DNA from 2 places in the Nocardioides sp. NPDC057772 genome. Region 2 is predicted to be linked to the other one. Evidence: riboswitches for the same ligand, from Rfam matches in the RefSeq annotation. Region 2 holds a riboswitch; the other holds the start of a gene.
What was found. A riboswitch is a leader RNA that binds a small molecule or an ion and turns the genes downstream of it on or off. The one in region 2 is predicted to bind cobalamin.
Positions count from the first base shown of each region.

Region 1: another riboswitch for cobalamin. It lies ahead of ACFVJS_RS19170 (nitrite reductase); the one in region 2 lies ahead of cobN (cobaltochelatase subunit CobN).

Region 1 covers NZ_JBHVKN010000131.1:6,385-10,794, forward strand. Annotated here, with positions in the region: gene ACFVJS_RS19160 (ion transporter) at 23-862, shown strand; gene ACFVJS_RS19165 (aldehyde dehydrogenase family protein) at 924-2,366, shown strand; cobalamin riboswitch at 2,407-2,611, shown strand; partial or broken gene ACFVJS_RS19170 (nitrite reductase) at 2,668-2,859, shown strand; gene ACFVJS_RS19175 (precorrin-8X methylmutase) at 3,502-4,155, shown strand; gene cobJ (precorrin-3B C(17)-methyltransferase) at 4,152-4,410, shown strand, end outside.
Region 2 covers NZ_JBHVKN010000009.1:28,054-32,463, reverse strand. Annotated here, with positions in the region: gene cobN (cobaltochelatase subunit CobN) at 1-1,844, opposite strand, end outside; cobalamin riboswitch at 1,878-2,023, opposite strand; gene ACFVJS_RS03320 (GNAT family N-acetyltransferase) at 2,001-2,561, opposite strand; gene ACFVJS_RS03315 (alpha/beta fold hydrolase) at 2,623-3,774, opposite strand; gene ACFVJS_RS03310 (lyase family protein) at 3,911-4,410, opposite strand, start outside.

The DNA.
Region 1 (4,410 bases), on a different contig from region 2:
GGTCTGAGGAGGACAACCGTTCATGGGTTCGAGCAACGTCTCGGTGCGCGATCGGGTGCGTGCGCTGGTCGACAACGAGACCTTCCAGAAGATCATCATCGGCGTGATCATCGTCAACGCGGTGGTGCTCGGCGTCGAGACGATGGTGCCCGAGCACCTGGCCCACGAGCTGGCGCTCTTCGACAGCCTGCTGCTCGGGGTCTTCGTCGTAGAGCTGGTGCTGCGCCTGGTGGCGTACGGCCCGAAGTTCTTCCTCGACCCGTGGAACATCTTCGACACCGCGATCGTGGCGATCGCGCTGGTGCCGGCGACCGGGCCGATGTCGGTGCTGCGGGCGCTGCGGATCCTGCGCGTGCTGCGCCTGGTCAACTCGGTCCCCTCGATGCGTCGCGTCGTCGACGGCCTGATCGCGGCGATGCCGGGGATGGGCTCGGTCGCCGCGCTGCTGGTGCTGATGATGTACGTCGCGGTGGTCATCTCGACCAACCTCTATGGGGAGATCGCGCCGGACTACTTCGGCGACCTCGGCACCAGCGCGTTCACGCTCTTCCAGACCATGACCGGCGAGGCCTGGCCCGACATCGCCCGCGAGGTGATGGCCGAAGATCCCTCGGCGTGGATCTTCTTCGTCGTCTTCATCCTGGTGATGACCTTCGCGGTCCTCAACCTCTTCCTCGCCGTCGTCGTCTCCGGCATGGAGAGCGTCGAGACCCTCACCAAGCACGAGGAGGAGTCCGACGCCGAGATGATGGCCATCCTGACCTCGCTGCGCGAAGACCTCACCGCCGTACGCGAGGAGCTGGCCGTCACCCGGGCCGAGCTGCGGAGCGCAGGGACCGCCGGCGACGAGGTCCAGCTCTGACTTCCGCTGGGCGGAAGCTGGGCCTGGTCAGGGTGTGGCGCCGGTCATAGCCTCGGGCGTCATGAGCATCTGGGACGAGAAGATCTTCGACGGAGCCTTCGTGCCCGGCGGCGCCGGGACGATGGCAGTGACGGCCCCCGCGACCGGGGAGACCATCGCCACGATCGGCCAGGCCGACGTCGCCGACCTCGACAAGGCGGTCGCGACCGCCAAGCAGACGCAGCGGACCTGGGCAGCGCTGCCCTACACCGAGCGCGCCGCGGTGATGACCAAGGCGGCCGCCATCCTCGAGGCAGACCCCGACCGGCTGACCCGCTGGCTGGTGCCGGAGGCCGGGTCTGGCCAGGGCAAGGCCGGCTTCGAGGCGATGCTGGTGACCTCCGAGCTGAACGCGGCCGCGGCGCTCGCGGCCCAGCCGTACGGACAGATGCTGCGCAGCATGAAGCCGCGGGTCTCGATCGGCCGGCATGTCCCGGTCGGCGTCGTCGGCGTGATCAGCCCGTTCAACTTCCCGGCGATCCTCTCGATGCGCTCGGTCGCTCCGGCCCTGGCGCTCGGCAACGCGGTCGTGCTCAAGCCGGACCCGCGGACGTCGATCTCCGGCGGTCTCGTGCTCGCCGAGATCCTCGCCGAGGCCGGGCTGCCCGAGGGGCTCCTGCACGTGCTCCCGGCAGGCGCCGAGGTCGGTGCCGCACTGGTCGCCCATCCGGACGTGCCCTGCATCTCCTTCACCGGCTCCACAGCCGCCGGCCGCAAGATCGGTGAGGCCGCCGGCCCGCTGCTGAAGAAGGTCCACCTCGAGCTCGGCGGCAACAACGCACTGCTGGTGCTGCCCGACGCGGACATCGACGCCGCGGCCTCCGCCGGCGCCTGGGGATCCTTCCTCCACCAGGGCCAGATCTGCATGACCACCGGTCGTCACCTGGTCCCCAAGGACAAGGTGGAGGAGTACGCCACCAAGCTGGCCGCCAAGGCCGAGGCCATCTCGGTCGGCGACCCGACCGATCCGGCCAACGCGCTGGGCCCGATCATCGACGAGCGGCAGCTCAAGAGCGTGCACGACATCGTCGAGGGCACGGTCGCGGCAGGTGCGACGCTGCTGGCCGGTGGCACCCACGACGGGCTCTTCTACCGTCCGACGGTCCTCGCCGACGTACCCCTGGACAGTCCGGCCTTCAGTCAGGAGATCTTCGGCCCGGTCGCCCCGGTCGTGGGCTACGAGAGCGTCAAGGAGGCGATCGAGATCATCAACTCCTCCGAGTACGGCCTCTCGGTGTCGCTGCTCACCGCCAACCCGTTCAAGGCCTTCGAGCTCGCCGACCGGATCACCTCAGGAGCGGTGCACATCAACGACCAGACCGTCGACGACGAGGCCGTCGCCCCCTTCGGCGGTGCCAAGGCCTCCGGCGTCGGCGGCCACTTCGGCACCTCGGCCAACATGGACACCTTCTGCGACATCCAGTGGGTCACGATCCAGTCGGAGATCGAGCGCTACCCGTTCTGAGCGTCGTAGCAAGGCTGGCTGTCCGTTCGTCGCCGACGCCAGGTAGTCTCGCCCTGCCAGTCGTACTCCATGCCTGATGGGGTCAGGGAACCCGGTGAGAGTCCGGGACTGACGCGCAGCGGTGAGGATGACGGGCGGGCACGCTCTTCTCCCGGGAAGGGCAGCCACTGGAGCCTGGCTCCGGGAAGGCGCTCCGCTCCGATCGATTCCGAGTCCGAAGACCTGCTGGCTCTGGCGGCGCCCGCCGCCAGGTCACCACGTGTCCCGCGGAAGGGCACATGACCGCAGAGCAGGTGTTCTGATGTCGCGAGTCCGATCCGACCGGTGCCCGGGAGTCGGCCGTCCGTGGCCGGCCGAGGACGGTCTCCTGGTGCGGTTGCGCCTGATCGGCGGGTCCGTCTCCTCCGCCTCGCTGCTGTCGCTGGTCTCCGTCGCCGAGACCTACGGCGACGGCCGCGTCTATCTCACCGGACGCGCCAACCTGCAGGTGCGCGGGCTGCCCGCCGTCGACGGTGCCCTGCCCGCTGAGGTGCTCACCGCGCTGAAGGCGACTGGTCTGGTGCCGGCGCAGACCCACGAGCTCGTACGCAACGTGATGGTCTCCCCGCAGACCGGGCTCGCCGGGGGACGGGCCGACCTGCGCGGCGTCGCCGCGACGCTGGACCGGCTGCTGTGCGCCTCGCCGCGGCTGGCAGCGCTGCCCGGGCGGTTCCTCTTCGTGCTCGACGACGGCCGCGGCGACCTGGTCTCGCGCGAGTGCGACCTCGGGCTGGTGGCGCTCTCGGAGGCCGAGGGTCAGCTGCGTGTCGGCGACTCGTGCGGGCCGGTCGTGCCGCTCACCGAGGCCGCTGGTCGGCTGGTCTCGTTGGCCACCCGCTTCCTGGACGTACGCGGAGAGGGGCCGTCGGCGCCCTGGCACGTCTCCGAGCTCGACCGCCCGCTGGTCGAGCCGGTCGAGGCCGACTCGCGGATGCCGGCGGAGGCTCCGGAACTGGGGTTCGGCGAGGTGCTCGGCGGCGAGCACGTCGCGGCCACCGACGGCGCCCTGGACCGGGCCGCCGTCGAGGCGCTGGTGGAGCGGGCGCCGGCGGTCGTGGTGACGCCGTGGCGCGGCGTACTCGTGCCCACACCGCCGGTGCGTCCGACCCGGCGCTACGACTACATCGACCAGGGACCGGCGATCTACGTCGACTCCTTCGCGACCATCCGGCGCGAGGCCGACCTCTCCGCGGTACCCGCGGACGCCGAGCGGCTCGCCGTCCGGATGATCCACGGCAGCGGCCAGGTCGATCTCGCCGCCGACCTGGACATCCACCCCGGCCTGGTGAAGGCCGCGCGCGGCGCGCTGGAGGCTGGCGCACCGATCCTGTGCGACGCGACGATGGTCGCCACCGGGGTCACCCGCAGCCGCCTCCCGCGCGACAACGAGGTGCTCTGCATGCTCGGCGACGACCGGGTCCCGGCGCTGGCCCGCGCCTGGGGCACCACCCGCACCGCCGCCGCGCTGGCGCTGTGGGAGCCCTATCTGGAGGGCGCGGTGGTCGCCATCGGCAACGCCCCCACGGCGCTCTTCCACCTGCTCGAGATGATCCTCGACGGCGGCCCGCGGCCGGCCGCGATCGTCGGCTGCCCGGTCGGCTTCATCGGCGCCGCCGAGTCCAAGGAGGCGCTCGCCTCCTTCGCCGACGACCACGGCATCGACATCCCCTACGTCACCGTCCGGGGCCGCCGTGGCGGCTCCGCGATGACCTCGTCCGCACTCAACGCACTCGCCCAGGAGCAGGAATGAGCGTCCCGACCCCTGGACGGTTCACCGTCGTCGGCATCGGCCCCGGCGACCCCGAGCTGATCACCCTCAAGGCAGCCCGGCTGATCGGTGCGGCCCCGGTGGTCGCCTATCACGCCGGCGTGCGCAAGCAGTCCCACGCCCGCCGCATCGCGTCCGCGCTGATCCCGGCCGACGCGGTGGAGGAGGAGCTGCGCTACCCGGTCACGACGGGCACCACGAGCCACCCCGGCGGGTACGTCGGGGCGATGGCCGAGT
Region 2 (4,410 bases):
TCCATGGACGAGATCCGGTCGTACTCCTCCATCAGCGACTCCAGCCGCGCGATGTCGCCGTAGGACTCCGCGCGGGCCATCGGCGGCACCAGGTGGTCGACGATCGTGGCGTGCGCGCGGCGCTTGGCCTGGGCGCCCTCGCCGGGGTCGTTGACCAGGAACGGGTAGATCAGCGGCATGTTGCCGATCGCGGCGTCCGGGCCGCAGGACGCCGAGAGCGCGGCGTTCTTGCCCGGCAGCCACTCCATCGAGCCGTGCTTGCCGAGGTGGACGACCGCGTCGGCCTTGAACCCGTTCTCCAGCCACCGGTAGGCGCCGATGTAGTGGTGCGACGGCGGCAGGTCGGGGTCGTGGTAGATCGCGACCGGGTTCTCGCCGAAGCCGCGCGGCGGCTGGATCAGGATGACGATGTTGCCGGCCTGGAGCGTGGCCAGCACGAGCTCGCCGTCGTCGTTGACGAACAGGTTCCCAGGCGTCGGACCCCAGGTCTCGACCATCTGCTCGCGCAGGTCGGCCGGGAGATCCTTGGTCCACTCGTCGTAGTCGGCCTTGGAGATGCGGACGTGGGCGTCGGTGAGCTGCGCGTTGGTCAGCCACTCCTCGTCCTGGCCGCCGGCGGCGATCAGCGCGTGGATCAGCGCGTCGCCGGCAGCCGTGTCGGAGCCCTCCTCGCCCGAGCCGGCGTCGAGGATGCGTACGACCTCGTTGTCCTGGCCGAGGTCGTAGCCCTCCTCGCGGAGGCGGCGGAGCATCCGGATCGCGGAGACCGGGGTGTCCAGGCCGACCGCGTTGCCGATGCGGGCGTGCTTGGTGGGGTAGGCGGAGAGCACCAGCGCGAGGCGCTTCTCGGCGTTGGGCTTGTGGCGGAGCCGGGCGTGGTTGACCGCGATCCGGGCCACCCGCGCGGCCCGCTCGGGGTCGGCGACGTAGTGGGGCAGACCCTGCTCGTCGAGCTCCTTGAACGAGAACGGGGCAGTGATGATCCGGCCGTCGAACTCCGGGATCGCGATCTGGTTGGCCGAGTCGAGCGGCGTCACGCCGTCGTCGGAGACCTCCCACTCCGCGCGCGAGCTGGTCAGGCAGAGGCCCTGGAGCACCGGGATGTCCAGCGCCGCCATCCGCTCCACGTCCCAGGCCTCGTCCTCGCCACCCGCGGAGGCGGACGCGGGCACCGAACCGCCGGCCGCGAGCACGGTCACGATGAGCGCGTCGAGGCCACCGAGCGCCTCGTAGAGGTCGTCGGGCGCGGAGCGCAGCGACCCCGCGAAGACGGGTACGCCGGTGGCCGCTCCGGTCGCGTCGATCGCGTCGGCCAGCGCGTGCGCGAACGCGGTGTTGCCGCTGGTCTCGTGGGCGCGGTAGTAGAGCACGCCGATGCGGGGAAGGGTGTCATCGGCCGGCGCGGGCCGCTCCGCGAACCCCCAGGCCGGCACCGTGGCCGGCGGCTCGAACCCGAACCCGGTCAGCAGGACCGTGTCGGAGAGGAACGCGTGCAGCTGGGCGAGGTTGGCCGGCCCGCCCTCGGCGAGGTAGCGGTGTGCCTCCGCGGCGACACCCATCGGGACGGTGGAGTGCTCCATCAGCTCGGCGCTCGGCTGCTGCTCGCCGCCGAGGACCACCACCGGGGTGCCGCGCTCCTTGACCGCGCTCAGGCCGTCCCACAGGTCGGTCGGGGAGCCGAGCAGCCGGAACACCACCAGGTCGGCGTCGGCGACGACGGCCTCGAGGTCGGTCGTCCGCGAGGGGTTCGCCCAGGCGTAGTCGGCGCCGCTGGCGCGGGCCGAGAGCAGGTCGGTGTCCGAGGTGGACAGAAGGGCGATGCGTACGCGTGCAGAGTCGGCCATGCCGGGGTCCTCCTAGGGGTTCTCGCCCCGTCGATCGGTCGGATCGCTCGCGGCCAGTGTCTGGCTGTGTCCGTGCCCGACAGCGGCACGGACGTCACAGTGGCGGAACCGCCCCGGACTCTCACCGGGTTCCTGCGCCACGAGCGTGCTCGCAGCCTACCCCGCGTGGTGTCGCAGCCAGGTCTCGCGGGTGATCTCGTACTCGACCTCACCGTCGGCATGTCCCAGGAGCGGCTCCTCGAAGTCCTGGTGGAAGGCGCGCACGAAGCTCATCCCGACCGACGTCATCGTCGCCCGGGAGGGCTCGTTGACGGCCATCGTCTGCGCGATCACCCGGTCGAAGCCGATGTCCTCGAAGGCGTGCCGGAGCAGCTCGAGCGACCCCTCCTTCGCGAACCCCTTGCGCCAGTGGCGCCTGGGGAGCCGGTAGCCGAGCTCGGCGGCGTCGGTGCGCGGTGGGGCGTCGGGCGGCTCGAGCATGTAGAGCCCGATCGCCTCACCCGCTGCGTACCCGATCCACTTGCCCTGCGTCTCCGTCTCCTTCGCCGCGCTGATCCACCGGTGCATCCGCTCCTCGGTCTCCGCCGGCGTGAGCGCGCGGGTGAACAGGAAGCGCAGCACCTCCGGATCCGAGTTGAGGTCGACCAGGAACGGCAGGTGCTCCTCGCTCAGCGGGACCAGCTCGAGGCGCTCGGTGTGCAGACGGGCTTGGGGCATGGGCGAGACGTTAGCCAGGACGTACGCCGGTGGCATCTGGTTTCCGCGTCCCGATCGGACGTCACTCGTTCAGGACGCGGTTGGCGACGGCGAACGCGGTGTTGGCGGCAGGCACGCCGACGTAGATCGAGGTCTGCAGGAGCACCTCGACGATCTCCTCGCGGGTCAGCCCGTTGGTGAGCGCGGCGCGGAGGTGGAACTCCAGCTCGTCGAAGTGGCGCCCCGCGACCAGGGCGGTGAGCACGCCGATCGAGCGGTCCCGGCGGGCCAGGCCGGGGCGGGTCCAGATCGTGCCCCAGGCGTAGCGGGTGATCAGGTCCTGGTAGTCCCGGGTGATGTCGGTGATCGCGGCGGTGGCCCGGTCGACGTGAGCGTCGCCGAGCACCTGACGGCGTACGTTCATCCCGGCCGCGTACGCCGGGTCGGCCGCGGTCACGTGGGCGGCGATCAGGCTGGAGACGGCGTGCGGTGCCTCGGCGGGGGCGAGGTGTCCGACGGCGTCGAGGGTGACGAGCCGCCCGTCGCGCACCCCGACCGCGATCTCGTCGAGCGAGGCCGGCGGGGTCGGGGCGTCGTCGACGCCCGCGATCGCCAGCACCGGCGCGGTGATCTCGGCGAGCCGCCCCCGGACGTCGTACGCCGCCAGCGCCTCGCACACCAGCGCATAGCTCTCCGCGTCGGCGTCGCGCAGCGAGTGGAGCAGGGCTCCGCCCCGCGCGGGCTGGCGCTCGAGGAAGCCGGGGGAGAACCAGCGCTGGGTGGAGCCGGCGATCTGGGAAGCGGTGCCGGCGGCGCGTACGGTCCTGGCGCGGTCGTTCCAGCCGTCGGGCTCGCCGATCTTGGCACCGGTGTTGGTGAGCACCGCGGCGCTCACCCTGGTGGGCGCGTCGAGCAGGAGCTGGAGGCCGACGGCGCCGCCGACCGAGTCGCCCGCATAGGCGAAGGTGCCGTGGCGCTCACCGCGGTCGGTGAGGACCCGGTCGACGCAGGCGAGCACTCCGGCGGCGAGGTCGGCCATCGAGAACCCGTCGGTCGTGGGGGTGCCGTGGCCGTGGCCGGGGAGCTCCCAGCCGATGACGTTGAACCTGTCCGGGAGCAGCTCGGCGGCGGCGGACCAGAGCGCGGTCACCGAGGTGCCCAGGGAGGGCCCGACGACCAGGATCGGCTTGCTGGGGTCTCCGGCCAGCTCGACGGGGGTGATCCTCGGGGTCATGACGGATCCTTCCAGATTTCGTGGGGCGTGGGGGCGGGCGTGGGATACCCGGTCGACCGGGTATCCCTGGACTTGACGGGCACTGAAACACCCACCAACCCCAAGAACTGCCCGTCCAGTACCCGCGGTACGTCCATCAGACGAGATGATCCCAGGTATCCCGGGCGCGGGAGATCGTGCTGTCGATGAGCGCGTCGGCGGCGCCGAGATAGTCGTCGAGACTGCTTGCGGCGTCGGTCCCGGCGAGTACGTCGCCCCCCACGAACCCGGTCAGCGACCGCTGCTCGGCCAGCAGGTCCGCCCCCGCGGCCTCGGCGGTGGCGCGCATCCTGGCGACGTCGACGCGGAGGCCGGCGAGCAGCTCGGTGGTCTGCGAGGCCGCGACGACGCTGCGCCGGGCCAGCGTGGCGAGGGTCTCCCACTCGGCGTGCCAGGCGCCGTCGGGCCGCTCGTCGACGTAGCTCGCCGCGGCGGCGTGGAGCGTCGCGGCCAGTGGGGGAGCGGCCAGGGCGTGGCGGCGTATGAGCACCGAGAGCACCGGGTTGGACTTGTGCGGCATCGTCGAGGAGCCGCCGCGTCCCTCGCCGGCCGGCTCGGCGAGCTCGCCGATCTCGGGGCGGGTGAGCAGGGTGATGT